DNA from 3 places in the Arthrobacter sp. LFS091 genome. Region 2 is predicted to be linked to each of the others. Evidence: riboswitches for the same ligand, from Rfam matches in the RefSeq annotation. Region 2 holds a riboswitch; each other region holds the start of a gene.

Region 1 (9,632 bases), on a different contig from region 2:
GGCCGAACTCGCCGTCGACCTCGGTTTTGGTGAGGACAACGTACATATCGCGGAGAAGCTCGACGACGCCCTCGAATGGGCTGTGGAGCGTGCTGAATCCAACGACGACCTCGCCGGTGGCGTCCTGGTGACCGGATCGATCACCGTAGTTGCAGAGGCCCGAATCCTGCTCGGAAAGGCAGGTGCCTGAGCGTGGCCAAGATGACGAAGGCCCAGCGCGAATGGCGGCCGGGCATGCCGAAGAAACGTCGGTCCACCAAGATGATGTTCGCGTCCACGGTGCTTCTGCTGGAGGCCTTCGTGGCGTTCTTCGGGACCCTGGCTGTCTTCGGGCTGAAGCGGGGTGAAGTGGACCCCGGGATTATCCTGGGCGTGGGCATCGCCTTGAGCATTGTGCTGGTTCTGGCCTGCGCAGTGTTGTCCAAACCCTGGGGCATCGCAGTCGGCTGGGCCTTGCAACTGGTCCTGATCCTGACGGGCTTTGCTGAGCCCACGATGTTCATTGTCGGCATCCTCTTCGCCATCTGCTGGTGGTATGGGATCAGGGCAGGGATGCGCATCGACCGCGAAGTGGCGCAACGGGACCGTGAGCAGGCGGAATGGGACGCGGCCCACGGTGACGAAGCAGGCACCCAAACCCCGTAAACTGGCATGAAAACCACTGACCAACCACATTGGAGCAACTGTGAGCATTGAACGGACCCTCGTCCTGGTCAAGCCCGACGGCGTCGCCCGCAACCTGGGCGGGACCATCCTCGCCCGGATCGAAGCCAAGGGCTACACCCTGGCGGAGCTGAAGAAGGTCAACGCGACCCGCGAGCTGCTGGAACAGCACTACGAGGAACACGTGGGCAAGCCGTTCTATGAGCCCCTGGTCGAGTTCATGCTGAGCGGACCGGTCATCGCCGCAGTCTTCGAAGGCCACCGCGTGATCGAAGGCTTCCGGTCGTTGGCAGGAACAACGGACCCCACCACTGCGGCACCGGGCACCATCCGTGGCGACTTCGGCCGCGACTGGGGCCTGGCAGTCCAACAGAACCTGGTCCACGGATCGGATTCCGTTGACTCCGCTGAGCGTGAGATCAAGATCTGGTTCGAGGGCTAAGAACGCCCCACCGAGATGACAGAAAAGGCCAATGTTCGAGTCGAACATTGGCCTTTTCTATCATCTCGCGGGCGTTTGCGCGTGTTTCCTTAGTAGCCGGACGTCCCGGCGAACACGTGGAGGAATGCGAAGAAAATAGTGGCGGCGACGGCAACGTAGAGCAGTGCCACAATGATCCAGCCGGAATCACCCAGCAGTTTGGCCAGCGCCGGCGGTCCCTTGATGACACCGGTGGAGATGTTCCGGATTGTCACCCAGACGAACAGGGGAATCATGACGGCCCAGACCACCATGCAGAACGGGCACAGGACGTTGATGACGTAGAGGGCCTGCGACCACAGCCACACAACGAATGCGAAACCCAGGGTTACCCCGGTCTGCAGACCCAGCCAGTACCAGCGGGAGAACTTTGCGCCGGCAAGGAGGCCCATGGCGGTGGTGATGATGACGGCGAACGCGACAATCCCGATGAACATGTTCGGGAAGCCAAACACTGAGCTTTGGGGAGTTTCCATGACCTTGCCGCAGGAAATCCAGGGATTTACATCGCAGACGGTGACATGGTTGGGGTCCTTCAGAACTTCGAGCTTCTCAAGGACCAACGCCCCTGAGGCAAGCCAGCCGATGACGCCGGTGATCAGCAGGAGCCACGCAAAGGGCTTGTCCCGCACGGTCTTGGGCAGTGCAGCGTACACGGTGGACTGTTCTTCCACCGGCGTGGAGGCGTTCTTGGCCAGGTTTCCCCTGGCGGTGCTCGGCATCGCGGATCTGATCCTTTTCGATATGTGGCCCGGCGGGGCGGGAAGGGCTCTTGGGAGGATTGTAGCGCCGTAGGCTGGGGGAGGCCCCCAGCCTGTAGCGGCAGTGCGGCGACACAGCCGGTTACCCCGCGAAGGTGCAGGGGTGTGAGAGAATGAACATGGCCGGTTTTCGACCCACATTCGGAATCCGGTCCGGTGACTTGTTCCCAAGACCGCCAGTATGAGCTGGGCATGCCCCGGATCCCGTGATCCTCGGTAGGCCCGCCATGACAATGGACGGCACCTGGTTGTGGCAGCAGAACAACGGGTTTCAGGACAGGGCCACCGGCCTTCCAGGGCTGCCGCACCCCAATGATGGTGCGAACCGGAAGGCAAACTACCGACTTCTGTCAACGCCTGCGGGTTTTGACAATATTTGCCCCACCGGGCGCCGGATGTGGCGGCGTCGCTGGGGCAGGAGTGTTGCCACATATGGATAAAGACCAGGTTGTAGCCGTTAATGACGAGGCAGCTTCCGCGGAAACAGCGGAAGTGCCGAAGAAGACCACCCGGACCCGCCGCAAGGCCGCGCCCAAGGAAACTCCCGCGGTTGAGTCGCCCACCCCTGAAGTGCCTGCAGCTGTCGAGGGGACCGATACCCCGGAAGCGGCCGCCCCGCCGGTACGCAGGACCCGGTCCCGCAAGAAGGTTGAACCCGCGGAGCCGCTCCCCGGCTTGGGCGAGGAAGCCGCTGGCGCCCCCGAGGCCGCCGCAGTCGAGAGCCAGCCTGAAGCTGTCGCCGAGCCCGCCCCCGAAAAGCCGGTCCGCCGTCGTCGTACGGCTAAGCCGAAGGCTGAAGCAGCCGAGGCGCCGGCCGCTGAAGAAACCACGACGCCGGAGCCCGGCTCCCAGCCCGTCGAACCTGCTGCTGAGCCAGTCGCCGCAACACCGGCTGCTGCTGATGCGCCGGCTCCTGCGGCCGAGGACGCTCCCGCTGAGGAGGAGACACCGGCCGCGTCCACGTCCCTTTTCCTTGAGCCGGTGTCCATCACGTCCATGATTTTCCAGGCTCCGGACCTCACCACCGTCCCGCGCGTTGCGGCCGTGGAAGAGAAGGCCGGGGAAGTCGAAGAAGAGGCCGAGTCCAGCGCGGACAACGAGCTCGATGACGCCGGCAGCCGCCGTCGTCGCCGGAGCCGTGGCCGCCGCGGCAGGCGTGGAACCGAACGCGAAGAGAACGAAACCGAAGGCCCCAGCGAGTCCGAGGACGACGAAGCCCAGGCAGCGGAAGCCCTTGAAGAAGGCGTGACGTCGCGTCGTCGCCGTCGCCGCCGCCGCGGCGACCAGGATCTTGAACTGACCGGTGGCACGGATGACGACCCGCCCAACACGGTGACCCGTGTCCGCGCCCCCAGGCCCATCACCGAAACGGCTCCGTCCAACCGTGTCGCCAGCGTCAAGGGCTCCACGCGGCTTGAGGCCAAGAAGCAGCGCCGCAGGGAGTCCCGCGAAACCGGCCGCCGCCGCCAGGTCATCACCGAAGCCGAGTTCCTTGCGCGCCGCGAGTCGGTAGACCGCCAAATGATCGTCCGCCAGCGCGACGACAGAATCCAGATCGGCGTCCTTGAGGACGGCGTCCTGGCCGAGCACTTCGTGTCCAAGACACAACAGGACTCGCTGATCGGCAATGTGTACCTCGGCAAGGTCCAGAACGTACTGCCTTCCATGGAAGCCGCGTTCGTGGACATCGGCCGTGGACGTAACGCCGTGCTGTACGCCGGCGAAGTCAATTGGGATGCTGTCAACCTCGAAGGCCAGCCGCGCCGGATCGAGAACGCCCTGAAGTCAGGCGATTCTGTCCTGGTGCAGGTCACCAAGGACCCGGTGGGTCACAAGGGTGCCCGACTGACCAGCCAAATTTCGCTGCCGGGCCGCTACCTGGTGTACGTACCGGGCGGCTCAATGACCGGTATCTCCCGCAAGTTGCCGGACGTCGAACGCAACCGCCTCAAGCGCATCCTCAAGGACCGCTTGCCGGAAAACGCCGGCGTCATTGTCCGCACCGCAGCTGAAGGTGCCTCGGAAGAAGAGCTGACGCACGACATCAACCGCCTGCGCGCTCAGTGGGAGGGCATTGAGGGGCAAGCCTCCTCAACCAAGATCCTTGCACCGGAATTGCTGTACGGCGAACCCGACCTGACCATCAAGGTAGTGCGCGACGTCTTCAACGAAGACTTCTCCAAGCTGATCGTCTCCGGCGACGACGCATGGGACACCATCGAGGCCTACGTGACCTACGTTGCCCCTGACCTGGTGGGCCGCCTCGAGAAGTGGACCAAGGACCAGGACATCTTCGCTGCCTGGCGCATCGACGAGCAGATCCACAAGGCCCTGGAACGCAAGGTCTTCCTGCCCTCGGGTGGTTCGTTGGTCATTGACCGCACCGAAGCCATGACCGTGGTGGACGTCAACACCGGAAAGTTCACCGGCAGCGGCGGCAACCTCGAAGAGACTGTCACCAAGAACAACCTCGAAGCTGCCGAGGAAGTAGTCCGCCAGCTGCGCCTGCGCGATATCGGCGGCATCATTGTCATCGACTTCATCGACATGGTCCTGGAATCCAACCGCGATCTTGTGCTGCGCCGCATGGTTGAGTGCCTTGGCCGCGACCGTACCAAGCACCAGGTCGCTGAAGTCACGTCGTTGGGCCTGGTGCAGATGACGCGTAAGCGCATGGGCACCGGCCTCCTCGAGGTCTTCGGCGAGCAGTGCGAGCACTGCGCCGGCCGTGGCGTCGTGACACACGATGAGCCGGTGGAACACCGCCGTGCGAACGTTGTGGCCGCTGAGCACCACCGCCCGCACACGGAATCGACGCAGCAGCAGCCGGCGGCCCGTACGGAACGGAAGCGCCGCCGAGGCAAGGGTGGGGGACAGGCTGTTTCCGAAGCCCCCGCTCCGGTTCAGTCTGCGCCGGCCGCGCACGCGGCCTCGCCAACGCACCCGGAACCGCAGGACCCTGCGCGCCAGGCAAAGGCCGAGGCAACCCGCGCTGCGTTGGCTACCATCGCGGCTGCAGCACACGCTGCCCACCTGCACGACGACGAGCTTCACCGTGCAGAGGAACTGGCGCGGTCAACTCATCAGACGGCTGCCGACGAACCCGTAGCTCATGGCAACGACGAAGAATCAACGGCCCACGAGGCAGCAGTCCGGGAAGCACGCTCCACCCCGGTCCTGCGTTTCGGTGGCGAAGAAGTCGCTTTGCCGTTCGTTGAACACCAGGACGAACCACAGGCGGCCAAACCGGCAATGAGCCTGGATCTGCTGGCGGAGGCATTCTCCCACCTGGGAGCGGCGCCGGAGGCGGAAGCGGAACCAGCTGCCGTCCGCGAAGCTGTTGCTGCCCCGAAGGTGGCTGCCCCGGCTCGGGCCGCTGAGCAGGATCGGGAAGCCGCTTCGACGTCCGGGAGTCGCCGAGGTCGCCGTAACCGCAGCGCAAGCAGGGCCCAAGGTGCGGCCAACGAAACCAGCGTTGAACACCATGAAGTGACTGCGTCGGCGCCACAAGGTTCGTCCCACGAGGCTAAGGCCCCTGTGGAACCAGCCAAAAAGGCACCCGCAGACGAGCCCATCATCCTGGGAGTCGGCGTGCCGGCTTCCGAGCTCTGATCCGCTCACGGCTTATCGGACCCCGTAGCAACTGCCCCGGCAGTCGCTACGGGGTCTTTTGCGCGTCCAGGACGTCCATGGCCAGACCTGGGGACGTCAATGGGTCATATCCGGGCCCCTACGCAGCGCTGTTCCCGGGCCGGGCTGCTTCCCGGTTAGGCTGGGGGACAGACACGGGGTGCCTGGCGTTGGGCCGGGCTGAGATCCAGACCCGTTGAACCTGTCCGGTTAGCACCGGCGAAGGGATGTCCACATGACTGCAGCATATTCTCCTGTCTACCCGGTTGCTTCGGGCAGGCCAACACCGCGGGTGCTGAGTATCGCCGGCTCCGACCCTTCCGGTGGGGCAGGGATCCAGGCGGACTTGAAGAGCATCGCGGCCCACGGTGGTTACGGCATGGCTGCAATCACCGCCCTCACAGCCCAGAACACCGTGGGCGTCAGCGCCGTCCACGTGCCCCCCGTCGAATTTCTGCGCCAACAACTGGACGCCATCAGCAACGACATTGAGATTGACGCCGTCAAAATCGGCATGCTCGGCGACGCAGAGGTCATCGACGAAGTCCGCAGCTGGCTCGAAAAGGTGCGTCCCGCCGTCGTGGTCCTGGACCCGGTGATGGTGGCAACCAGCGGAGACAGGCTCCTGCGCGAGTCCGCTGAGAAGGCGTTGCGTTCGCTTTTGCCCCTGGCAGACCTCCTGACCCCGAACCTTCCCGAGCTGGCGGTGCTCCTGGGTGAAACGGAGGCGACGGACTGGGCTTCGGCGCTGGACCAGGGTAAGCGGTTGGCCGCTGAGTACGGGAACACGGTCCTTGTGAAGGGCGGCCACTTGGCGGGAACGGCGTGTCCTGATGCTTTGGTGAATACGAGCGGGTTGCTGCGGCAGGACGTGGTCGAGGTCGACGGGCCCCGCATCGATACCCGGAACAGCCACGGCACAGGGTGTTCGTTGTCGTCCGGCCTGGCCACGGTGCAGGTTAGCACGGGGGACTGGGAAGCTTCACTGCGGGAGGTGAAGCCTTGGTTGCTTGAGGCTTTGAGGCACTCCGGGGCGTTGGAAGTAGGACGAGGAAGCGGGCCGATCCACCACTTCCACCACCAGCGGGGTCTGAGGCCCGGCGAGTTCGCCGCGACTTTGTGGGAACACGCACGCGCGGAGCTCGAGGCGATCCATCGGCTTGGCTTCATCGATGGCCTTCAGAAGGGCAGCCTCCCGGAATCCGCGTTCGGCTATTACCTGGCACAGGACGCGATCTACCTCAACGGCTACTCCCGGGTCCTGGCCCGGGCCAGCGCCCTGGCTCCTACTGAAGACGAGCAGTTGTTCTGGGCCAAGGGCTCCCGGCAGTGCCTGGAGGTCGAGTCGGAATTGCACAGGAACTGGCTCAGCAGCCGCGACGTGTCCGGAACAACGGGTCCCGTGACCAAGTCCTATGTGGACCATTTGCTGGCCTGTTCGGCATCGGGAAGCTACGCGGTGCTGCTGGCGGCGATTCTTCCCTGCTACTGGTTGTACGCGGAAGTGGGCCAGAAACTCCACCACGCCTACGTGGAAGCAGGTTCCCCTGTGGACCACGCATACGCGGAGTGGTTGAAGACGTACGCCGACGAAGACTTCGCCGAGGCAACCAGGACTGCGATCAAGCTCACGGACGCGGCGGCCCTTGCGGCCTCGCCGGCGGATCGCGAGGCCATGATGGAAGCCTTCACCCAGTCCTGCCGCTACGAAACTGCCTTCTTCGACGCGCCACGGGTTTTCTCATGACCTCTCCGGTCGGGCGTCCGGGCGGGTAATTTGCGAGGCTCGCCGCGCGTCGCAGGGCAAATCGCGTTAATCGTGCCCAAACCCTGTAGGCTGTATGGGCACGGTGCAGGGAGAGTCCGTTACAACTGGTGACGCGAGTCACGTGGTAGCCTCCGGACCCGGCCTCATTTGCAGCTGAAGGTCAAACTAGCGTAATCTTGATCTTCGGTGCTTACGCCAACACTTGGGTTATGCCCCTTGGAATTGTTCATGGGATGACTCGCGGACTTCGTTCAGAAGTCCACGGCGTTGAGGCACAGCGCGAACCAAGCCTGATTCCGGTTCAGGTTCCGCACGCAAATTTAGTTATAAACGTCGAGAGAAGTGAGTACCCAAGTGGTGTACGCGATTGTCCGCGCAGGCGGCCGCCAAGAAAAAGTTTCCGTTGGAGACTACGTAACGCTTAACCGCGTCCCCGGTGGAGCCGGTAGCACGCTTGAGCTGCCCGCCTTGCTCCTGGTTGACGGCGACAAGGTCACCTCCGCAGCTGCGGAACTGGCCAACGTCAAGGTTACGGCTGAGATCCTCGAAGACCTCCGTGGTCCGAAGATCGTCATCCAGAAGTTCAAGAACAAGACCGGCTACCGGAAGCGTCAGGGTCACCGTCAGGAACTGACCAAGATCAAGATCACCAGCATCGCGTAACTTTCGTTACACGCTGTTCAGGTTTTTCAGTTTCCCCAGAAATTTAGAGGCAGGCATTTCACATGGCACACAAAAAAGGCGCGAGTTCCACTCGCAACGGTCGTGACTCCAACGCTCAGTACCTGGGCGTAAAGCGCTTCGGTGGTCAGGTAGTTTCCGCAGGCGAGATCATCGTTCGCCAGCGTGGAACCCACTTCCACCCCGGTGCAGGCGTCGGCCGCGGTGGCGACGACACCCTGTTCGCTCTCCAGGCCGGTGCGGTTGAGTTTGGTACTCGCCGCGGCCGTCGCGTAGTGAACATCGTTGCTGCTGCAGCTGCAGAGTAACAACAAGTTCTGAACCGGTGGAGCGGGCCAAACGGCCCGCTCCACCGTTCTTTTAACCGCATTACAATCGACTGGGGCGCTTGGGCGCACTGGTTTTGCAACAACGCTGTATAACAGCAACTGAGGAGATCCACGTGGCGAGCTTTGTAGACCGGGTAGTCCTGCACGTATCCGGCGGAACCGGCGGCCACGGCTGTGTCTCTGTTAAGCGGGAGAAGTTCAAGCCGCTCGGCGGGCCCGACGGCGGCAACGGCGGCAATGGTGGCGACGTCATCCTTCGGGTGTCGGCCCAGACCACCACCCTGCTCGACTACCACCACGCACCCCACCGCCACGCCACCAACGGTGGTCCGGGCATGGGTGACTGGCGCGGTGGCAAGAACGGCGAAACCCTGATCCTTCCGGTACCCGATGGCACTGTGGTCAAGACCAAGGACGGCGAAGTCCTGGCTGACCTCGTGGGCGAAGGTACTGAGTACATCGCTGCCGCCGGCGGCCAGGGCGGCCTCGGCAACGCGTCGCTTTCCTCGCAGAAACGCCGGGCTCCCGGCTTTGCCCTCCTGGGCATCGAAGGCGAATCCAGCGATATTGTCCTGGAACTGAAGTCCATTGCCGACATCGCCCTGGTTGGCTTCCCGTCGGCCGGCAAGTCCAGCCTGATCGCAGCCATGTCCGCTGCCCGGCCCAAGATTGCCGATTACCCCTTCACCACCCTCATCCCCAACCTTGGCGTGGTCCAGGCCGGCGATGTCCGCTTCACCATTGCCGATGTTCCGGGCCTGATCGAGGGAGCAAGCGACGGCAAGGGACTCGGACACAACTTCCTGCGCCACGTAGAGCGTTGCGCCGCCTTGGTGCACGTCCTTGACTGCGGAACCCTGGAATCCGATCGGGATCCTTTGTCCGACCTGGCGATTATCGAGGCCGAACTCGACAAGTACGCAGTGGACATGAGCTACGCCGGTGTCGACGGTGAGGTGGTGCCGCTGAACGAACGCCCCAAGCTGGTTGTCCTCAACAAGGTGGATCTTCCGGACGGCAAGGACATGGCCGAGTTCGTTCGCCCGGACCTCGAAGCCCGCGGATACCGCGTGTTCGAAGTCTCGGCCACGAGCCACGAAGGCTTGCGCCAACTGGGCTTCGCCATGGCAGAGATCGTCAAGGCCGCGCGTGATGCGGTAGCGACTGCGCCCCCCAAGGTGGCACCTCCGGTCCTTCGTCCGCGCGCGGTCAACGAGTCCGGCTTCAAGATCCGCCGCGAAGAAAAGAACCTCGAGCCGCTGTTCCGTGTCCTGGGGGAGAAGCCCGTTCGCTGGGTCAAGCAGACCGACTTCACCAAC
Region 2 (9,632 bases):
ATCGTCCAGCTCGCGGAAAAGGAGGCACAGCTGGGTTTCCTCACCCGGGCGGGATTCGATGAAGTCCAGGACCGCGCCGCCCGTTAGCGCCAGACGAAGCTCCAGGTCCCGGCGCCCACGGCGGCCAGCACAGCACCCGCTGCGATGACCACTCCGCCAAGGACCACCCAGATATCCAGCACCGAGTACGTGGATTCGCGCGCCCACGTCCGCTGGCCGCCGCCAAAGCCCCGCGCTTCCATGGTCACAGCCAACCGCGAAGCCCGCCGGACAGCCTGGACCAGCAACCCGAAGCTCTGGCCGAGGGTGGCTTTCAACCGCTGGAACGGGTTGCCTTGCGAACCGACACCCCGTGCACGGCGGGCCATGCCAATGGTCTGCCATTCTTCGGCCATGAGGCCCACCAAGCGCATGGCAGCGAGGGATCCCAGGACAAACCGGTGCGGCAGCTTCGCTTTCTGTGCCAAGGCATCGGCCAGGTCCGTGGGGTCGGTGCAGGTCATCAGGAGGATCGCCGGAAGGGCAATCGCCAGGCCGCGCAGCATGAAACCCAGCCCGAGCTCAAGGGAACCTTCGCTGATGGACCAGAGTCCGACGTCGAGCAGTACAGCGCCGCTGTCAGCCGCCACGATCGCTGTGCTCCAGCCACCAATCGCCGCAGCGATGATCAACGGCCAGGCCCGCTGCCACAAAAGCCGCAGCGTGAGCCCGGCAAGGGGGAACAGCGCCAGCTCGGCCACCAGCGCGGTAGTTGCCGAAACCCAGTCGATGGAGAGGGCCAACACCAGCGAAATCAGGAAGACCGCGACGAACTTGGCCAGCGGGTTCGCTGTGGTCAGCAGGGCGTGATTACCCCGCAGGTTCAATGCGTCCCTCATGCTGCACCGGCTTCCTGGCGGCTTGCTGCACGTGCCGCGGGGTCCAGGCGCAGCTCCGTGCCGCCCAGCACGGCGCTGAACTCCTGGTCGTGGGTTACGGAGACCACAGCCGTTCCGGCGTCGAGCAACTCCGAAAGAAACGACGCCAGCTCGGCCCAAGTGTTCGCGTCCTGGCCGAACGTGGGCTCATCGAGGACAAGGACTTTAGGATGCGCGGCGAGCACCGTGGCCACCGAAAGCCTGCGCTTCTCGCCGCCGGACAGGGTGTACGGGTTCGCGTCCACCAGGTGGGTGAGCCGCAACCGCTCCAGCAGTTCGTCCACGCGTTCCTCGCCATGGCCAAGGTGCTTCGGACCAAACATCAGCTCATCCAGCACCTTGCCCGTGACGAACTGGTGCTCGGGCTCCTGAAACACTGTCCCGATGCGTGAAATCAGTTGATCGGCTTTCCACTTGAACGGGTCGATCCCGGCCCCTTCTGAAAGCTCGACGGCGGCACTCACTTTGCCGTCCACCGGCGCCAAAAGGCCGGCCAGCGTGAGCGCGAACGTAGACTTACCGGCACCATTCGGACCAGTGATGGTGAGCGCTTGGCCCGCCCTGACCTGGGCGCTGACATCGGATTGCACAGGAACCGGAGGGATGGTCCGGAATCCCTTTCGGCGGGGCTTTTCTCGCGAGACTGCCACATCCTGGGCAGCCAGGAGCAGTTGTGCGGCGGAGGTCTCAGTGCGCCGGGCACGGGTTGCCGGGACGTATCCGGGAACCCAGACGCCGGCTGCCATCAGCATGGTGCGGGCCTCGGACAGGACCTGCTCCGGCGGGCCGTCCAACAGGACGCCCGGAGTGCCGTTGCCCGCGGATCCTGGCTGCAACACCACAATCCGGTCCACCAGGTCCTTCCACACGGAGACGCGGTGTTCCACCACAACAAGGGTGGCTCCGGTTTTGTCGAGGCAGCGGCCCACTGCGTCCCGCACCTCAAGGACCCCTGCTGGGTCCAGGTTGGCCGTTGGTTCGTCCAGCAGGATCAGCCCGGGCCGCATCGCCAAAATCCCCGCAAGCGCGAGGCGCTGTTTCTGCCCGCCGGACAGGGCCGCCGTCGGATGATCCAACGCCAGTCCGCCGCCGGCAGCGGTCCGCAACCCGACGTCGTCGAGCGCTTCATGGACGCGGGCCCAAATTTCCTCCCGCCGCACGGCCAGGTTCTCGGCGCCGAAGGCGACGTCGTCCCCCACCCGGGACAGGACAACCTGCGTTTCCGGGTCCTGTTGCATCAGGCCCGCACGGCCGCGCTGCTCCCGGGGAGAAGCGCCGTCCAGCAGCAGCGAGCCGGTCTCGTCCGAGTCGTCTTCTTCGTCCCCCAACACCCCCGCGAGGGCATGCAGGAGCGTGGACTTGCCCGCACCCGAGGGGCCGAGCAGCAGTACCCGCTCCCCCGGTTCGATCCTGAGGTCAAGGCCTTGGATGGCTGGCGTGGCCCTTCCGGCGTGCCGCCATCCCCAGCCCTCGGCTGTGATGGCGGCAGGCCGGACGTGGCTGCCGCGTTCAATGACGGGCATCAGCTGAAGACGGGCTCCGAAGCGGCCTTGCGCGACGCGAAGGAACTAAGGACGCCGGTTTTCGCCAGGCCGCGGGTGGCAATCCACGACAGTGCGCCCGCAATGATCGCCCCGGAGATCGTGGTGAACGTGATGTAAGTGAGCTTGTCGATTGCCTCGTAGGCGATGTTCCAGCCCCAGGGAAGGAACGAGTCGTTGAGGCCGCAGAAGAGGCCCGCACCTGCACCGGCAAGGAGCGAGGTGGGCAGGTTGAACTTCTTGTAGAGGAACGCGGCGAAGATGAGCTCCGCGCCAAGGCCCTGAAGGACGCCGGAGATCAGTACGGTGGTGCCGTACTGGGAGCCCATGATGAGTTCGCCTGTGGCAGCAACGGACTCGCAGAACAGGGCGGCACCCGGCTTACGGATGATGAGCATGCCCAGGACCGCCGGAATCATCCAACCGCCAGCGATCAGGCCCGTCAGCGGCGGATACGCCGCGTTCATGGGGATGGATACCAGTGCGGCGCCTTGGGACCATGCCCAGAAAATCACGCCGCCGGCGATGGCGATCAAAGCTGCCACCACAATGTCTACAACACGCCAGTTATAACTGGTCTTCTTCACGCTTACCGTGGTCATTTTTCTGCCTCCTGAGTTACAGGAGGGGAAAGTGCTCCCCGGATTACCCGGCCGGCCTGCGCCGCCCGGTTCCGGACACTCTGAGAAGCTCGACTCCCTTGCGCCGGTACTAACCGGATCAGGTTCGAGGGTCTGCGGCTGTCCGCACTCTCAGCGCCCTCGCGGCTCCCGCATCTCTGCAGGTTCCGACGGCGGCGCTCCCCTGTCGTTATTAAATCTGCCCTGCTGGGCTGGTTCAGTTTACACCTGCACTCCGCGGTGGGGACTGCGGTCCGGTCACATTCCGGCCCACCCTCACCGTTGCGAGGCCCACTCTGCAGCCTTGCCCCACGCTTGGCACGCACACCAGGCCTCGCAACGGACCTGAGAGAATCATCCAGCAACATCCAAAGCGAAGGGGCACACTTCATGACGGACCAACCCGGCTCTGGCCTCCCAGACAACGTTGACGTGGCTGAAGCACGCCTCGCCGCAAGCGTCATCCTGCTCCGCGATACCCCGTCCGGGCTTGAGGCGTTCGTCCAGCACAGGGTCAGCACCATGGACTTCGCCGCAGGAATGGTGGTTTTCCCGGGAGGACGCGTGGACCCCGCCGACCACTCCGGGTGGGACTACGCCCCCGAACTGCTCAGCAGGCATGCTGCGGACTGGCAGGCCAGCTCCATCGGTTCCGACGATGCCGCTGCCAAAGCAGGAATGGTGCTCACAGCCGCGATCCGGGAGGTCCGTGAGGAAGCCGGGCTGAGCATCGACGCCGGTGACCTGCGCCCATGGGCCAACTGGATTACCCCGATCGACATGCCCAAGCGTTTCGACACGTTCTTCTATGTGGCCAGGCCCTCGACAGACAGGGAGCCCCACCACCAAACAACCGAAGCGTGGCAATCCCTGTGGATGCCCGTGGAGGGAATCCTCGCGGCAGAGGCAGCAGGCACCCTGAAACTGATGCCGCCCACCTACTACCTCCTCAAGGAAATCGCCGGATACGGGACCGTCGACGCCGTATGGTCGGCCGATCACCCTGTCGTCCCCGTGCTGGCACCTGTAGGCTCCCTGGTCGCCTTCCTCAAGGAACGGGAAAGCCGCCGCTAGCGTTGCCGGTCCACGCGTTGCGGCTAGGCTGGGGGCATGAACCTCTTCTTCAAGCTGATCGGCGCCGGAGTAAGCCTCGGGGCAGGCTTCGTCGGAACAAAACTCGTCAACAAAGGGTGGGAAAAGGCCACAGGCAACAAGCCGCCCACAGGCAACGATGACATGGAAACGAGCCTTCGCTCCGCCCTCACCTTCGCCCTGATCTCGGCGTTCGTGAGCACACTCATCCAGGTGCTGGCCAGCAGGGGCACCCAGCGTGCCATCGCCCGCTTCGCGAAGTCCCAGGACATCGTCTAGCGCATCACCGTTTGAAGCAACGCGGGGTCACTTCCGGCCCATAAATCCCCCTGGGATGGGCCGGAAGTGACCCCGCGTTGGCTTTAACCCTCCGGGTCGACTTGCCCCGCAGCCGCCCTCTGAACGACGGCCTCAAGTTCGTCCTTGGTCAGCATCTCCCGGTGGCCGTGCTTGGTGCGGTACGCGGCCCGACCCACCATGTGTGCCGACACGGGCGCGGTCAGCAGCTGGAAAATCCACGCCACCAACAGCACGGGCCAAACCCACCAAGTCCGCATCTGCAGGCCGATGGCCGCCAGCATGAGGAACAAGCCCAGGACCTGCGGTTTGGTAGCAGCGTGCATGCGGCTCATCAGGTCAGGGAAACGCAGCAAACCCACCGCGGCGCCGAGGGACATCAGCGCTCCCACCACCAGGAACACAGCGGTCACACCATCGATGACGGCATCCACGCCGGTGGCATCAGGACTCATTGCTCTGTTCCCTCCGCTCAGCCACGAACCGGGCAACTGTCACCGAGCCAATAAAGCCGATCACGGCCAGCGCTACCAGCAGCATCAGGTTATTCAGGTGCCGGTTCACCGCCATGTCGATCGCCAATGCTGCACCGAGAATGGCCAGCAAAACGTCGGATGCCAAGACCCGGTCCAGCAGCGAAGGACCGATCGCGATCCGCACAATGGCGCCGGCAGCGGCCAGGCTAAGAATCACGGCCGTAACTATGAGGACGATTTCCTTCACAGGGCTGCCCCTTTCACGCCTGGACTGATCTCGGCTCCCAACGCCTGGACTTCCTCGCGGGTGCCCATGATGCGGATCAAGCCGGCTTCAATGTTCTGGACTTCCTGACGGATCTTTTCGATGTCAGCCTCTTGGTAAATGTTGAGCGCGTGCAGGTACAGCGTGGACGTCGATCGGTCCACTTCCACCACCAACGAGCCAGGAATCAGGGAGATGACGTGCCCTGTTGCCGTCACCATGAGGTCGGAATGGCTACGCAACGGAACGGCGACGACGGCGCTGCGCACCTTTGGCCCTTTGACCACAGCCAGGTACAACACGAGGAAGCTCGCTGCCACCACTTTGGCGAGGAAGATCAGCGCGAACGGAATGGCGCGCAGCACGTTGAACCTGCCGCTAAGCTCAACGGGAGGCAAGTAGAAGAACTTTGCCACCAAGACCGCGATCAGAGCACCGAACAGCAGGTTGCCCGGGCTGAAATCGCGCCACAGGGCACCCCAGACGATGACCAGCCAGATGAGCAGCGGCAGTTCAGTACGGAAGGAGTTCGGTTTACGGCTCATTTGGCACCAGCCCTCTGCGGCAACGCCGGAATCTCCACCGAATCACCCAGGACCGAATGGATGTACGCCGAGCGGTCCAGCATGATCTCGGCCGAACCGTCTGCGAGGTGGAAGAGCGGCCCGGCAAACACCGTCAACGCCACCCCGAAAACCACCAGTCCCGCCGTCGAACCCACCATGGTGCGCGGGAGCACCCCGACGTTCCCACTGGCCAACAGCACAGGATCCGGGTATTCAGCGTCCTCGGGCTTTCGCCAGAAAGCCCTGTTCCAGACCCTGGCGATTGCCAACAAGGTCAGCAGGCTGGTGACCACGCCGCCGACCACCAAGGTGATGGCCAGCGGTGTGCCCAGTTCCACGCCTGCCTGCAGGAGGCCCAACTTGCCAAGGAAGCCGGAGAAGGGCGGTATGCCCGCCAAATTCATGGCCGGAACGAAGAACAAGAGGGCCAGCAGAGGCGAGAGTTTGGCCAAACCACCCAGTCGGTCGATGGACGAACTGCCACCCCGGCGCTCGATAAGGCCCGTCACCAGGAACAGACTGGTCTGCACAGTGATGTGGTGCGCCACGTAGAAGACCGCGGCGCCCAGGCCTGCGACGGAACTCATGGCGAGGCCGAACACCATGTACCCGATGTGGCTCACCAACGTGAAGGACAGGAGACGCTTTATGTCGCTTTGGGCCAAAGCGCCCAAGATACCCACCACCATGGTCAGCAACGCCACCACCATCAAGGGGACGTTGAGGGTATCTCCCGGGAACAGCAACGTCTCGGTGCGGACCATGGCGTAAACGCCCACCTTGGTGAGCAAACCAGCGAACACCGCGGTGACGGGGGCCGGCGCTGTTGGGTAGGAGTCGGGAAGCCAGAAGGACAGCGGGAATACTGCGGCCTTGATGCCGAACGCCACCAGCAACATGACGTGCAGGAGGTTCTGGGTACCTTGGTCCAATTCGGCGAGCTTTATCGCCAGGTCCGCCATGGTGATGGTTCCAGTGGCACCGTAAATCATGGCGATGGCCACCAGGAACAACACGGACGACACGACGGAAACAACCACGTACGTGACGCCGGCACGAATGCGCGGCCCCGTCCCGCCCAGGGTCATCAGGACGTAGCTTGCCGTGAGCAGGATCTCGAAGCCAACGTAAAGGTTGAAGAGGTCGCCGGTGAGGAACGCGTTGGACACGCCTGCCACCAGGATCAGGTATGTGGGGTGGAAGATCGAGACCGGCGCTTCCTGGTCGCCATCAGCCATGCCCTGGCCGGTGGCGTAGATCAACACCGCGAGGCTCACCACGGTGGACACCACCAGCATCAGCGAGGAGAACTGGTCCACTACAAGGACGACGCCCCACGGAGGCAGCCAACCGCCCAGGGTTACGGACGTGGTGCCGCCGTTCCACACGGATACCAGGAGCAGGCACTCGAGCAAGAGGGTGGCGCTCAGAATGCCTATGCTCACCGCCCGCTGGGCTGAGTGGTGCCGGATCAACAGGAATGCGAGTGCTGCACCCAGGATCGGCAGGAGGACTGCTAGCGGCGACAGGCTCGCGAGATTCACGCGCTGCCTCCTTCCTGGGTGGTGCTGGTGTGCGGCTTTTCCGTGGCTTCCGGATGGCTCCGGTCCGTCGTCGTGATGGGCGTTACGGCGAACTCCGAGGTTTCCAAGGGAACAATGGCGTCGTCTTCGGCGTCGAAGCTTGGAGTCTTGGCCACGCGAACGTCCTCAAGGTCGTCCTGGATCTCGTCCTGGCGGGCCAGGACCCACGTCCGGTAGATGATGCCCAGCATGAAGGCGGTCACCGCGAACGAGATCACGATGGATGTCAGGATCAGTGCCTGCGGCAAGGGATCACTGTAAGCATCGGGGTTCGTCTCCTTACTGAACAGCGGTGCCAGCCCGGCGTAGCCTCCGGTGCTCAGGATCAGGATGTTGGTGGCATTGGCCAGCAACATCAAGCCCAACAGCACTCGCGTCAGGCTTCGTTCAAGGATCAGGTAGATGCCGCAGGCGTAAAGCACGCCCATGACGATCAGCAGGGTCAGGTTGATGCTCATGCGGTACCTTTCCCGGATGCGGCCGATTCGGCTGCTTCTTCGGCCAGTCCCGCGGCGTCTTCCTCTGCCAGCGAATTTTGGCCTTCAAAATGTTCGTCGATCTCGGCACCGAGGCTGCGGAGGACGTCGAGGGCCAAGCCCACCACCACGATGTACACGCCAATATCGAAAATTGTGGAGGTGACGAACTTGATGTTGCCGAACACCGGCAGCCAGAACTCGATAATCGCGCTTTGGAAAACCTGCCCGCCCAGGAAAAGCGGAACCACACCGGAGGCCGCCGCCGTCGCAAGACCCGTCCCCAAGAGGGTTCCGGCGCTGACTGTCGCCGCCTCGCTCAACTCGAACCGCCCACCAGCCAGGTAACGGATGGTCAGGGCGAGTCCTGCGGTGAGGCCGCCCGCGAAGCCGCCACCGGGCAGGTTATGCCCAGCCAGGAGAAGGTAAAGGGAGAACACGATCATCGAGTGGAAGATCAGCCGGGTCACCACTTCGAAGATGATCGAACGCCGCTCCGGCGCCAAGGTGCGGCCGGCCACGAGCCAGGCGTCGCGGGTCACGCCGGTGAACTTTTTCGCCACGGCCAGCGTGGCATCGGCCCGGGAACCACGTTCGACGCCGGTGCGGCGCCCCACGCTGCCTTCGGGCACCGCTTCGGAGGTCTTGATCCGGTCGCCACGGCTGCGGACGAAGATCAGGCTGGCGACACCCGTGGCGGCAATAGCCAACACGGAGATCTCACCAAAGGTGTCCCAGGCACGGATGTCCACGAGGGTCACGTTGACCACGTTCAATCCCCCGCCGCCTTCGTAGGCCAGGCGCGGGAAATCCAGGGAAACAGGCGTTGCCACGCGGGCGCCCATGGCGTAGATCGCGACGAAGATCATGGTGATGCCGAACGCTGCACCGATGATCACACGGATCACCCGGAGCCTGCCGCCGGTCCTGTCCCGCAGCTCCGCGGGGAGGCTGCGCATGGCCAGCACGAAGGCCACCAGCACGATGGTTTCCACCAGCATCTGCGTCAGGGCCAGGTCCGGGGCGCCCTGCAGCGCGAACATCAGGGCGATGCCGTAGCCCGTCACGGACACCATGAGCACGGCAAGGAAGCGCTTGTTGGCGCGAACGGCCGCAAGAGCTCCCACCACGATGCCTGCACCGGCCACTATTTGCAGCGGGGAATTGGGGTCGATGAAGTAGATGCCCTCCGGCAAGGGCTTATTGGCCATGATCAGCGCCGTGGCCGGGACCGCGAACGCGACCGTCAGGATGACAGCCAGGTAGAAGTACAGCGAACCACGCTGGGTGCGGCCCGTGACCCACACAGCAATATCGTCCAAGGCGCCAATGGTGTTCTGGTAGGCGCGGTCGCCGTCCACCCAGTCCGGGACCAGGCCTTGGGCGCGGGAAACGAGATTGCGGCCGTAGAACATCGCGGCGCCGGCCGCGAACGTTATCGCTGTCAGACCCAAAGCCGGGGTGACGCCGTGCCACAAAGCCAAGTGTCCGGCGTCGACCGCGTCCGGACGGCCTGCGAACAATGCCGCGTAAGGCTGTATCCACGTATCCACCGGCACGGGCCACAGGCCGTAGGCGATCGTGAGCAGGCTCAAGATGGCGGGAGCTGCAAGGAACGCGGGTTTGATGGGCTTGAAAGGTGTGGGCTCCACACCGGGCTTCGTGGCGAACGCACCCCACATGAATCGGGCGCTGTAGGCGAAGGTGAGGATCGATCCGATCACCAGGCCGACCAGTATCCAGATGCCCCAAGCCGGGGCGTCATGGCCCGTTCCGTAGTGGACGAAAGCCTCAAAGAC
Region 3 (9,632 bases), on a different contig from region 2:
CATGGGCTGCCAGGACGATTCAGCGAACGGCGACGCGCAGCTTGTTCCGCCATGGGTCGTCGAACCGAAGCTCAGCGCCGGTGTGGTGGTTCTGGACGCCCGCCACCTTCAGCCGGTCCGCCAGCATCGCGACGTCATCAGCCGTGGGGACCTCGATCAGGACTTCCCCAAGCCCCAGCGTGTCCTTTCGGGGTCCGGCACCGCGACTGTTCCACACGTTCATGGCCATGTGGTGGTGGTACCCACCGGCGGAAACGAACAAGGCCTGGCCGTGCCAGCCCGCCGTCCGCTCGAACCCCAGGGTTTCCACATAGAACCTTTGCGCAGTTTCAACGTCCCCCACTTGGAGGTGCACGTGGCCGATCCCGGCGGCTGCCTCCCGCTGGCCGGTCACGGCAGCCTCACTCAGGTGCTGCTGCAGGAACCGCTGCGGCGGGAGTGCGACGTTGTCCATGACGACGTTCTTGCCGTCCCACTGCCACAGTTCGCGGGGCTTGTCATAGTAGAGCTCAATACCGTTGCCCTCGGGGTCGGTGAAATAGAACGCCTCGCTGACCAGGTGGTCGGCGCTTCCGGCAAAGGCGCGCGGCTCGTATTCTGCCGCCGTGGCAATGGTGGCCGCCAGGGATGGCTGGTCCTCAAAGAGGATGGCGGTGTGGAACAGGCCCGCTTCCCCACGGCCCGGGATCTGCAGACCTGAGGCAGGCGCCAGGTGGACAACAGGCTTTCCCGTGCGGCCCAAGTACAGTCCGCCATCCTGCTCGGCCACGATGTCCAGGCCCAAGGCGCGCTGGTAGTAGTCGCTCATGACCTTCATGTCGCCTACCTTGAGCATGACGGTGCCCATGGTGAGTTCGGCAGGAAGAAGATCCTGGCTGTTTGCTGTAGTCATGTGAAGCTCCTGGGTTTGAGGCTGCCGCCCTTTCGGCACCTTCTACTAGTACTAAATTACTTGAAGCTTCAATTTATTCCTAACGGATGATCCCGCCACGTAAAACGATGTGCTGGAGTTCGGCCACGGTGTTGAGGGCGACCCGCGGATCTTCACGGCAGAGAACGACGTCGGCACTCGCCCCTTCGCTGATGGCTTCGGCACCCAGCCACGCCCTTGCGCCCCACGTTGCGGCCTCCAGGACAGCGGAAGGCGGCAGGCCGGCGTCGTGCAGTTCCTTCATCTCGTCCGCAATCCGGCCGTGCTTGATCACGCTGCCGGCATCGGTGCCCGTGTAGATGGTGACACCGGCTTCGAAGGCCTCCAGCACGCGGTCGTGGCGGCGTTCCCACAGCTTCGCCATGTGATCTGCGTAGACGGGGAACTTGGGCGCGGCCTGGGCGGAAATCTCCGGAAAAGTCGCAATGTTGACCAGCGTAGGGACAATCGGAACGCCCTGCTCCACAAGCCGCGGAAGGTGCCGCGGCAAGAGGCCCGTAGCGTGTTCGATGCAGTCGATATTGGCGTCCAGCATGTCGTCAATGGTGTCTTCTGCGAAGCAGTGGGCCGTAACCCTGGCTCCCTCATCGTGCGCGGCCGAAATGGCGTCCTTGACCAGCTTGGCCGGGAAGGACGCGGCCAGGTCACCAATGCCGCGATCGATCCAGTCGCCCACGAGTTTCACCCAGCCATCGCCGTCACGGGCTTCTTTGCGGACGGTCTCCACGAGCTGTTCGGGATCGATTTCATGGCCCAGTCCTCGGAGGTACCGCCGGTCCCTGGCTATATGCCGGCCAGCCCTGATCAGTCGCGGCAAATCCGCGCGCCCTTGGACCCAGCGCGTGTCACTGGGCGATCCGGCATCACGGATCAACAGTGTGCCGGCCGCCAGGTCTGCCCTTGCCTGGGCGAGGGTGGTCTGCTCATCAACCGCACCGCCCGGCCCCAAACCGATGTGGCAGTGGGCGTCGACAAAGCCGGGCAAGACCCAGCCGTCGAGCACAACGTCCGGTGCCGCCACCGGCTGGATGAACGTCAGGCGACCGTCAACGGACCACATGCCCCTGCGCTCCCTGCCTGCTGCTACGAGCACCGTACCGCTGAATTCGATGATGTTGGCCATGGCAAAAAGCCTAGCCCTGTACGTGCCTGGCAAGCCTGCAACGCCATATGACTGTGCGGCCGCAGGCAGCTGTGGTAGCTTCGTCTACGACCACACGGGGGCCCCTGCAGGGGCTGAGATCGGACTGAGGCAGTCTGCGACCGTTGAACCTGTCCGGGTAATGCCGGCGAAGGAAGTGAGCAGTCCCTTGAGCACCACAGAAACACAGCACAGCCCTGCCCAAAACGCGACCGTCGTTAAGACCGGGGCACCGGAAACCGTGACGCAGTCGCTGAAATCCCACTCGCTGGGGTGGCTTGAAGATCCCGAACATGGCATTCGCGTTCCTGTCACCGAGATCGCACTGGAACCCTCCCCCAATGGCCAAGCCAACCCGCCCCTGCAGGTTTATCGAACTGCCGGACCGGGCAGTGATCCGAGAGTCGGGCTGGAACCGTTCCGTGCACCCTGGATCGAAGGCCGGGGCGACACGGAGCCGTACTCGGGCCGTGAAAGGAACCTGCTCGACGACGGCAAGTCCGCGGTCCGGCGCGGTGCGGCATCGGCGGAGTGGAAGGGCGCACAACCGGTGCCCCGCCGCGCCGTCGAGCAGAAGACCGTCACACAGATGCACTACGCCCGGAAGGGCATCGTGACGGAGGAGATGCAGTTCGTGGCCTTGCGCGAGAACTGCGATGTCGAATTGGTCCGCAGCGAAGTTGCCGCCGGACGCGCCATCATCCCCAGCAACATCAATCACCCGGAATCCGAACCGATGATTATCGGCAAGGCGTTCCTGGTCAAGATCAACGCCAATATTGGCAACTCCGCGGTGACCAGCTCCATCACCGAGGAAGTCGACAAACTGCAGTGGGCGGCGCAATGGGGTGCCGATACGGTCATGGACCTCTCCACCGGCGATGACATCCACACCACGCGGGAATGGATCATCCGCAACTCCCCTGTTCCAATCGGCACGGTTCCCATTTATCAGGCACTCGAAAAGGTCAACGGCGAGGCCAATAAGCTCACGTGGGAGATCTTCCGCGACACCGTGATTGAACAGTGCGAACAAGGGGTGGACTACATGACCGTCCATGCCGGGGTGCTGCTGCGCTACGTCCCGTTGACTGCCAATCGCGTCACCGGCATCGTTTCCCGCGGCGGCTCGATCATGGCCGGCTGGTGCCTGGCCCACCACCAGGAGAACTTCCTCTACACCCACTTCGACGAACTGTGCGAGATCTTCGCCAAGTACGATGTCGCCTTTTCGCTCGGCGACGGGCTGCGTCCCGGCTCCATCGCGGACGCCAATGATGCCGCGCAGTTCGCAGAGCTGGACACCCTTGCCGAGCTGACCCAGCGGGCGTGGGAGTTCGATGTCCAGGTCATGGTTGAAGGCCCGGGGCACATCCCCTTCCACTTGGTACGTGAAAACGTCGAACGCCAGCAGGAACTGTGCAAGGGTGCCCCGTTCTACACACTGGGCCCCTTGGTCACGGATGTGGCGCCCGGCTACGACCACATCACCTCGGCCATTGGCGCGACCGAAATCGCCCGCTACGGCACGGCAATGCTCTGCTATGTGACACCCAAGGAACACCTTGGCCTGCCGAACAAGGACGACGTCAAAACCGGTGTGATCACCTACAAGATCGCCGCCCACGCCGCTGACCTCGCCAAGGGGCACCCTGGCGCGAACGAGCGCGACGATGCACTGTCCAAAGCCCGCTTCGAGTTCCGCTGGCGCGACCAGTTCGCCCTGTCCCTCGATCCTGTGACAGCCGAGGCGTTCCACGACGAAACCCTGCCCGCCGAGCCGGCCAAGACCGCACACTTCTGCTCGATGTGCGGGCCGAAATTCTGCTCCATGCGGATCAGCCAGGATATCCGCGATGAGTACGGTTCAGCTGAAGCGCAGGCCGCAATCGCCGGCATGTACAGCGGCATGAGGGAAAAGAGCCAGGAGTTCCTGGCTTCCGGCGGGAAGGTCTACCTGCCGGAACTGCAGGTACCCGGCACTGCGGGCAATGGCAGCTCAGGACGCCTGAACTGACATGGCCCGTCCCACGTCCGCGACAAACGAGCGGATGATGTGATCGCCATCCACTGAATCCTGGGGCCGGTGCCCGCCCGCTGCTACCCGGCGGAGGGCGCCGGTCTCCTGGAGGTATCCCGCAATTTCCTCGTAAAGCGGCTCCCAACCACCCGTAAGGACCAAGGTGGGAACGCCGGGCACAATGTGAAGCGGTGCCTCCCATGGCGGTGCCTGGAGCCTGAGGCGCCGCGCAGACTTCCGGGCCTCCGGCGTGTCCAGTCCCCCGGTTTCGGCCGAGAAAGCCCTGCGGAAGTATTCCCGCTGGTAGTCGGCGTCGTTCAATTGTGCCCGGACGTCGAACAACGGCTCCATCAGCGCACGGTGGGAGGCCGTGGCCGGCAGTTCGGCTGTCAGCGACAAGCACGCCGGCTCCACCAACGACAGCGAATGCACAAGATCAGGACGCTCAATAGCTGCCAGCATGGCGGAAATGGCGCCCTGTTCGTGCGCCACGACGTGGCCTCCACCGGCATCGGCCAACGCATTGATCACGATGGCGACATCTGCTGCCACATTGGATGGCGCCGGTTCCTCGACCGCCGAAAAGCCGTGCCGCCTCAGGAACAGGGCGTCATAGGCCAGCGCCATGCCGTGTTGCTTCGGCCATGCTGCGGCGCCGAAACTCCCCAGGCCGTGAACGAAGACTACGCGCTGCTTGTGCATTGGTTCAGCCTATTCCACGGCTCTGACATCCCAACTGCCTGGCAGCTGGGACGCACTGTCTACTTACCGAGGAACTTGTCGAAGCCCTTGGGAAGGTTCAGCGACGACGGGTCGAAGTCCGCCGCGCCTTGCCCAAAAGCCGCGCCCGTGGGGGCCGCTGAAGCAGCGTTTGCCCGTTTGGCCTCCGCATCGCGAAGTTCCTGGGCTGCCTTGGCCGGGTTGCCGGACCGTGCCTTCTTCTTGGGAGTGTTCTTCCCGTTCTTGCGTCCGCCAGGGCCACCGAGGCCGGGCATCCCAGGCATACCCGGCATGCCACCGCCCTGGGCCAGCTTCTTCATCATCTTCTGTGCCTGGGCGAAGCGTTCCAGCAGGCCGTTGACCTCGGAGACATGCACGCCGGAACCCTTGGCGATGCGGGCGCGGCGGGAACCGTTGATGATCTTGGGAGCAACACGCTCGTGCGGTGTCATGGAACGGACGATCGCCTCGACGCGGTCGATCTCTTTTTCGTCGAAGTTCTCCAGCTGCTGACGGATGTTTTGAGCACCCGGCATCATCATGAGCATCTTCTTCATGGAGCCCATGTTGCGGATCTGCTGCATCTGGGCGAGGAAGTCGTCAAGGGTGAAGTCTTCCTGGTCGGCGAACTTCTTCGCCATCCGGGCGGCTTCATCCTTGTCCCATGCCTTCTCGGCCTGCTCGATCAGGGTGAGGACGTCACCCATGTCGAGGATGCGGGAAGCCATGCGGTCCGGGTGGAAGAGCTCAAAGTCGTCCAGGCCTTCGCCGGTGGAGGCAAACATGACGGGCTTGCCGGTCACGGACGCCACGGAAAGCGCGGCACCACCGCGGGCGTCGCCGTCGAGCTTTGACAGGACGATGCCCGTGAAGTTGACGCCCTCGTCGAAGGCCATCGCCGTGTTGACGGCGTCCTGGCCGATCATGGAGTCGATCACGAACAGGACTTCGTTGGGGATGATCGCCTGGCGGATCCGGCGTGCCTGATCCATCATTTCGGCGTCGACGCCCAAGCGGCCGGCGGTATCAACGATCACGACGTCGTGAAGCTTCTGGCGGGCTTCCTCGACGCCGGCCTTGGCGACGGCGACCGGGTCACCGGCAGGGTGTTCAAGTTCCGAGGTAGCGCCGGGGTGCGGAGCGAAAACCGGGACACCGGCACGCTGGCCAACAACCTGGAGCTGCGTCACTGCATTGGGACGCTGAAGGTCGCAGGCAACCAGCATGGGGCTGTGGCCCTGGGCCTTGAGCCACTTGGACAGCTTGCCGGCGAGGGTGGTCTTACCGGCACCCTGGAGGCCCGCGAGCATGATGATGGTGGGGCCGTTCTTGGCCAGGCGGATCCGGCGGGTCTCGCCACCGAGGATTTCCTTCAGTTCCTCGTTGACGATCTTCACGATCTGCTGGCTGGGATTCAGTGCACCTGAAACTTCGGCACCGAGCGCGCGTTCACGGATGCGTCCAGTGAATTCGCGGACCACCGATACGGCGACGTCCGCATCCAACAGGGCGCGGCGGATCTCCCGGACCGTGGCATCGACGTCAGCCTCGGTGAGGCGGCCCTTGCCACGGAGGTTCTTGAAGGTTGCTGTCAACCGGTCAGAGAGTGAATTGAACACGCGCCGTGCACTTCTTTCGATGGTCTACGAATGGCGGCCAATGCGGCACGCCAGAGTCTTGACGATTCTTGCCCCGGCACGATGACTCAACTACGGGATGACTCAACTACGGGACTCGACTATCTAGGGTACCAAGTCGCACCTCCAAGATGGCATGCTGGCACGGTGACCAGTAAAACAACTGTAAAAACATTGCTCATCCTCGGAGCATCCGGAGACTTGACGGGCAGGCTGCTGCTCCCGGGCCTTGCTGGACTGTTGGCCGCGGGTGGCGCTCCAGGCTTGCGTTTGGTGGGAGCCGGCTCTGATCCTTGGTCTCCGGACCAGTGGAGGGAACGGGTCGACGGCGCTTTCGCCGCCGCGTCGAAGGAAGCCGACGCCCAAGGCAAGGCGGCTTTGGCTGCCGTGGCCGGCAGCACCGAATACCACCAGCTGGACGTGACGGCCGAGGGACCGCTGGCAGAGTTGCTGTCGCAGCTGGAGGGTCCGGTCGCGATCTACTTCGCGTTGCCGCCCCACGTCAGCCAGAAGGCCTGCGAGGTTTTGCACCCTGGACAGTTGCCGGCCGGAACCCGCCTGGTCATGGAAAAGCCATTTGGATCAGGTACCGAATCGGCGCGCGAATTGAACAAGACGCTGGCTGCGCTGGTGCCGGAGGACCACATCCATCGGGTGGACCATTTCCTGGGCAAGGCAACAGTGCTGAATATCCTCGGCCTCCGCTTCGCCAACAGGTTCCTGGAACCGGTGTGGAACCGGGACCACATCGAAAAAGTGGAGGTCATCTTCGACGAAGACCTCGCCCTTGAGGGCCGTGCCCGCTACTACGACACCGCCGGCGCGCTCCGGGACATGATCCAAAGCCATCTCCTGCACATCATGGCGTTCCTGGCCATCGACGCGCCGGCCACCATTGGGGAACGCGACCTGCGGGACGCCGTCGCCACCGTATTGCGTGCCAGCAGCATCAAGGCCCCCTACAACCTGTCGACGCGTCGTGCCCGGTACACGGCAGGAACCCTGGGCGAACGTACCGTGCCCGACTACGCCGCGGAGGAAGGCGTGGATCCTGCCAGGAACACCGAAACCCTTGCGGAAGTCCGGGTGGACATCGACAACTGGCGTTGGAGCGGCGTCCCGTTCATCCTCCGCTCGGGCAAGGCCATGGGACAACGCCGCAAGGAAGCAGTCATCACGTTCCGCCCGGTCCCCCACCTCCCCAAGGGCTTCTCCGGCGTGGACTCCCCCAATCAGTTGCGGATCGGTTTCGGGCCCGACGTTTTGGAGCTCGACGTCGATGTCAACGGCCCCGGTGACATCTTCAACCTTGACCGCGCAAGCCTGGTGGCCGAACTCAACGCGGCCGGGATGCTGCCCTACGGCGAAGTGCTCGAAGGCATCCTGACAGGCGATCCGCTCCTGTCCGTCCGGGGCGACACCGCTGAGGATTGCTGGCGGATCATCGAACCCGTCCTCAATGCTTGGGCGAACGGCGAGGTGCCCCTGGAAGAATACGCCGCCGGCAGCGCCGGGCCCGCGAACTGGCCCACCGGCGTCGAGGACTAAACGTCGAAGACTAAACAAGGCAACACAAAGCGGGCCGGGTACCTTGTCTGGTACCCGGCCCGCTGCCGGTGTTTGAGTAACGAGTGGTAGCCGGTGGCCTAGATGGCCGCCGCGCCCCGTTCACCCGTCCGGACCCGGACTGCTTCATAGACATCCACGGTCCATACCTTGCCGTCGCCGGCCCTGCCGGTATTCGAGCTGGCGATGAGGACATCCAGGATGTCGTCCGCCTGTTCGTCCGTGGCCAGGACCTCGATCCGGATCTTTGGCAGCAGGTCCACGTTATACTCGGCTCCGCGATACACCTCGGTGTAACCCCGCTGCCGGCCGTAGCCGCTGGCTGCACTGACCGTCAGGCCCTGAACCCCGTATGCTTCGAGGCCTTCCCGGACTGCTTCGAGCTTTTCGGGACGGACGATCGCTGTGATGAGCTTCATGCCTGGACACTCTCCTTGCCTTCTGCGGGAGCCTTCTCTTCGGACTTTCCGGTCATCGCCTCATGGAGCGGCTGGAAGCTGCCCCCGTGGCCGTTGACGCCGAACTCGTACGCCGTCTCAGCGTGCAGGCTGAGGTCGACGCCCACGTTCTCCTGCTCAGTGGAGACCCTGAAGCCCATGGTCTTGTGGATGGCGAGGGCGATGATTGCCGTCATGATGGCCGAGAAGACGATTGCGATGCCTGCCGCTGCGAGCTGTGCCCACAGTTGGGTCAGGCCGCCGCCGTAGAAGAGGCCGCCGGCGGTGACGCCTTCGCTCGGAACTGCAATGAAGCCCAGAGCCACCGTGCCGATGATGCCGGATACGAGGTGGACACCCACGACGTCCAGGGAGTCGTCAAAGCCCCAACGGAACTTCAGTCCAACCGCCAGGGCGGAAGCGACACCGGCCACAACGCCCAGTCCCAGTGCACCGACCGGGCTGACGTTGGCACAGGCGGGAGTGATGGCCACCAGGCCGGCAACCACACCGGATGCTGCGCCCAGGGAGGTGGGGTGTCCGTCGCGGATGCGTTCGGTGATGAGCCAGCCGATCATTGCCGCTGCGGGAGCTGCGAGGGTGTTGACCCAGATCAAGCCACCCTGCTCAGCCGTGGTCGCTGCGCCGCCGTTGAAACCGAACCAGCCAAACCATAGGATGGCCGCACCGAGCATGACGAACGGGATGTTGTGGGGGCGGTGGTTCGGGTCTTTACCGAAACCGCGACGGTTACCGATGATCAGGACCAGGACAAGTGCTGCCACACCGGCATTGATGTGCACCACGGTGCCGCCGGCGAAGTCGATTGCCGGGCCGAGGGCCTTTCCGATTGCACCCTCCGGGCCGAACAGGCCGCCACCCCACACCATGTAGGCCAGGGGGCAGTAGACCAGCGTGACCCAGACCGGGACGAAGATGGTCCACGCGCCGAACTTGGCGCGGTCTGCGATTGCGCCACTGATGAGCGCAACAGTAATGATGGCGAAGGTGGCTGCGTAACCGACCTTGATCAGGCCATCAGGGGTGGAAATGCCTTCGAGGCCGAAAGTGGCGAACGGGTTGCCCACGATTTCAAGGAAGCCTTCGCCTGAGCTCATCGATGCGCCCCACAGCACCCAGACAACTCCGACGATGCCGATGGAGATGAAGCTCATCATCA

The links. Region 2 has a riboswitch for thiamine pyrophosphate ahead of ACNQOP_RS13525 (ECF transporter S component). Riboswitches for the same ligand answer to the same signal wherever they lie in the genome.
Region 1: linked by a shared signal. The riboswitch ahead of thiD (bifunctional hydroxymethylpyrimidine kinase/phosphomethylpyrimidine kinase) and the one ahead of ACNQOP_RS13525 (ECF transporter S component) in region 2 are both predicted to bind thiamine pyrophosphate.
Region 3: linked by a shared signal. The riboswitch ahead of thiC (phosphomethylpyrimidine synthase ThiC) and the one ahead of ACNQOP_RS13525 (ECF transporter S component) in region 2 are both predicted to bind thiamine pyrophosphate.

Annotation. Positions count from the first base shown of each region.
Region 1 covers NZ_JBFPFP010000001.1:532,085-541,716, reverse strand. Annotated here, with positions in the region: gene ACNQOP_RS02520 (bifunctional folylpolyglutamate synthase/dihydrofolate synthase) at 1-190, shown strand, start outside; gene ACNQOP_RS02515 (DUF4233 domain-containing protein) at 193-645, shown strand; gene ndk (nucleoside-diphosphate kinase) at 686-1,105, shown strand; gene ACNQOP_RS02505 (vitamin K epoxide reductase family protein) at 1,195-1,866, opposite strand; gene ACNQOP_RS02500 (Rne/Rng family ribonuclease) at 2,338-5,517, shown strand; TPP riboswitch at 5,682-5,780, shown strand; gene thiD (bifunctional hydroxymethylpyrimidine kinase/phosphomethylpyrimidine kinase) at 5,771-7,282, shown strand; gene rplU (50S ribosomal protein L21) at 7,658-7,966, shown strand; gene rpmA (50S ribosomal protein L27) at 8,029-8,292, shown strand; gene obgE (GTPase ObgE) at 8,427-9,632, shown strand, end outside.
Region 2 covers NZ_JBFPFP010000006.1:302,944-312,575, forward strand. Annotated here, with positions in the region: gene ACNQOP_RS13510 (GNAT family N-acetyltransferase) at 1-87, shown strand, start outside; gene ACNQOP_RS13515 (energy-coupling factor transporter transmembrane component T family protein) at 84-878, opposite strand; gene ACNQOP_RS13520 (ABC transporter ATP-binding protein) at 875-2,440, opposite strand; gene ACNQOP_RS13525 (ECF transporter S component) at 2,440-3,060, opposite strand; TPP riboswitch at 3,138-3,274, opposite strand; gene ACNQOP_RS13530 (NUDIX hydrolase) at 3,469-4,152, shown strand; gene ACNQOP_RS13535 (DUF4235 domain-containing protein) at 4,189-4,449, shown strand; gene mnhG (monovalent cation/H(+) antiporter subunit G) at 4,533-4,922, opposite strand; gene ACNQOP_RS13545 (monovalent cation/H+ antiporter complex subunit F) at 4,912-5,190, opposite strand; gene ACNQOP_RS13550 (Na+/H+ antiporter subunit E) at 5,187-5,753, opposite strand; gene ACNQOP_RS13555 (Na+/H+ antiporter subunit D) at 5,750-7,318, opposite strand; gene ACNQOP_RS13560 (Na(+)/H(+) antiporter subunit C) at 7,315-7,815, opposite strand; gene ACNQOP_RS13565 (Na+/H+ antiporter subunit A) at 7,812-9,632, opposite strand, start outside.
Region 3 covers NZ_JBFPFP010000005.1:365,178-374,809, reverse strand. Annotated here, with positions in the region: gene ACNQOP_RS11935 (VOC family protein) at 20-892, opposite strand; gene ACNQOP_RS11930 (amidohydrolase family protein) at 972-2,054, opposite strand; TPP riboswitch at 2,139-2,246, shown strand; gene thiC (phosphomethylpyrimidine synthase ThiC) at 2,242-4,089, shown strand; gene ACNQOP_RS11920 (alpha/beta fold hydrolase) at 4,072-4,794, opposite strand; gene ffh (signal recognition particle protein) at 4,854-6,431, opposite strand; gene ACNQOP_RS11910 (glucose-6-phosphate dehydrogenase) at 6,597-7,997, shown strand; gene ACNQOP_RS11905 (P-II family nitrogen regulator) at 8,096-8,434, opposite strand; gene ACNQOP_RS11900 (ammonium transporter) at 8,431-9,632, opposite strand, start outside.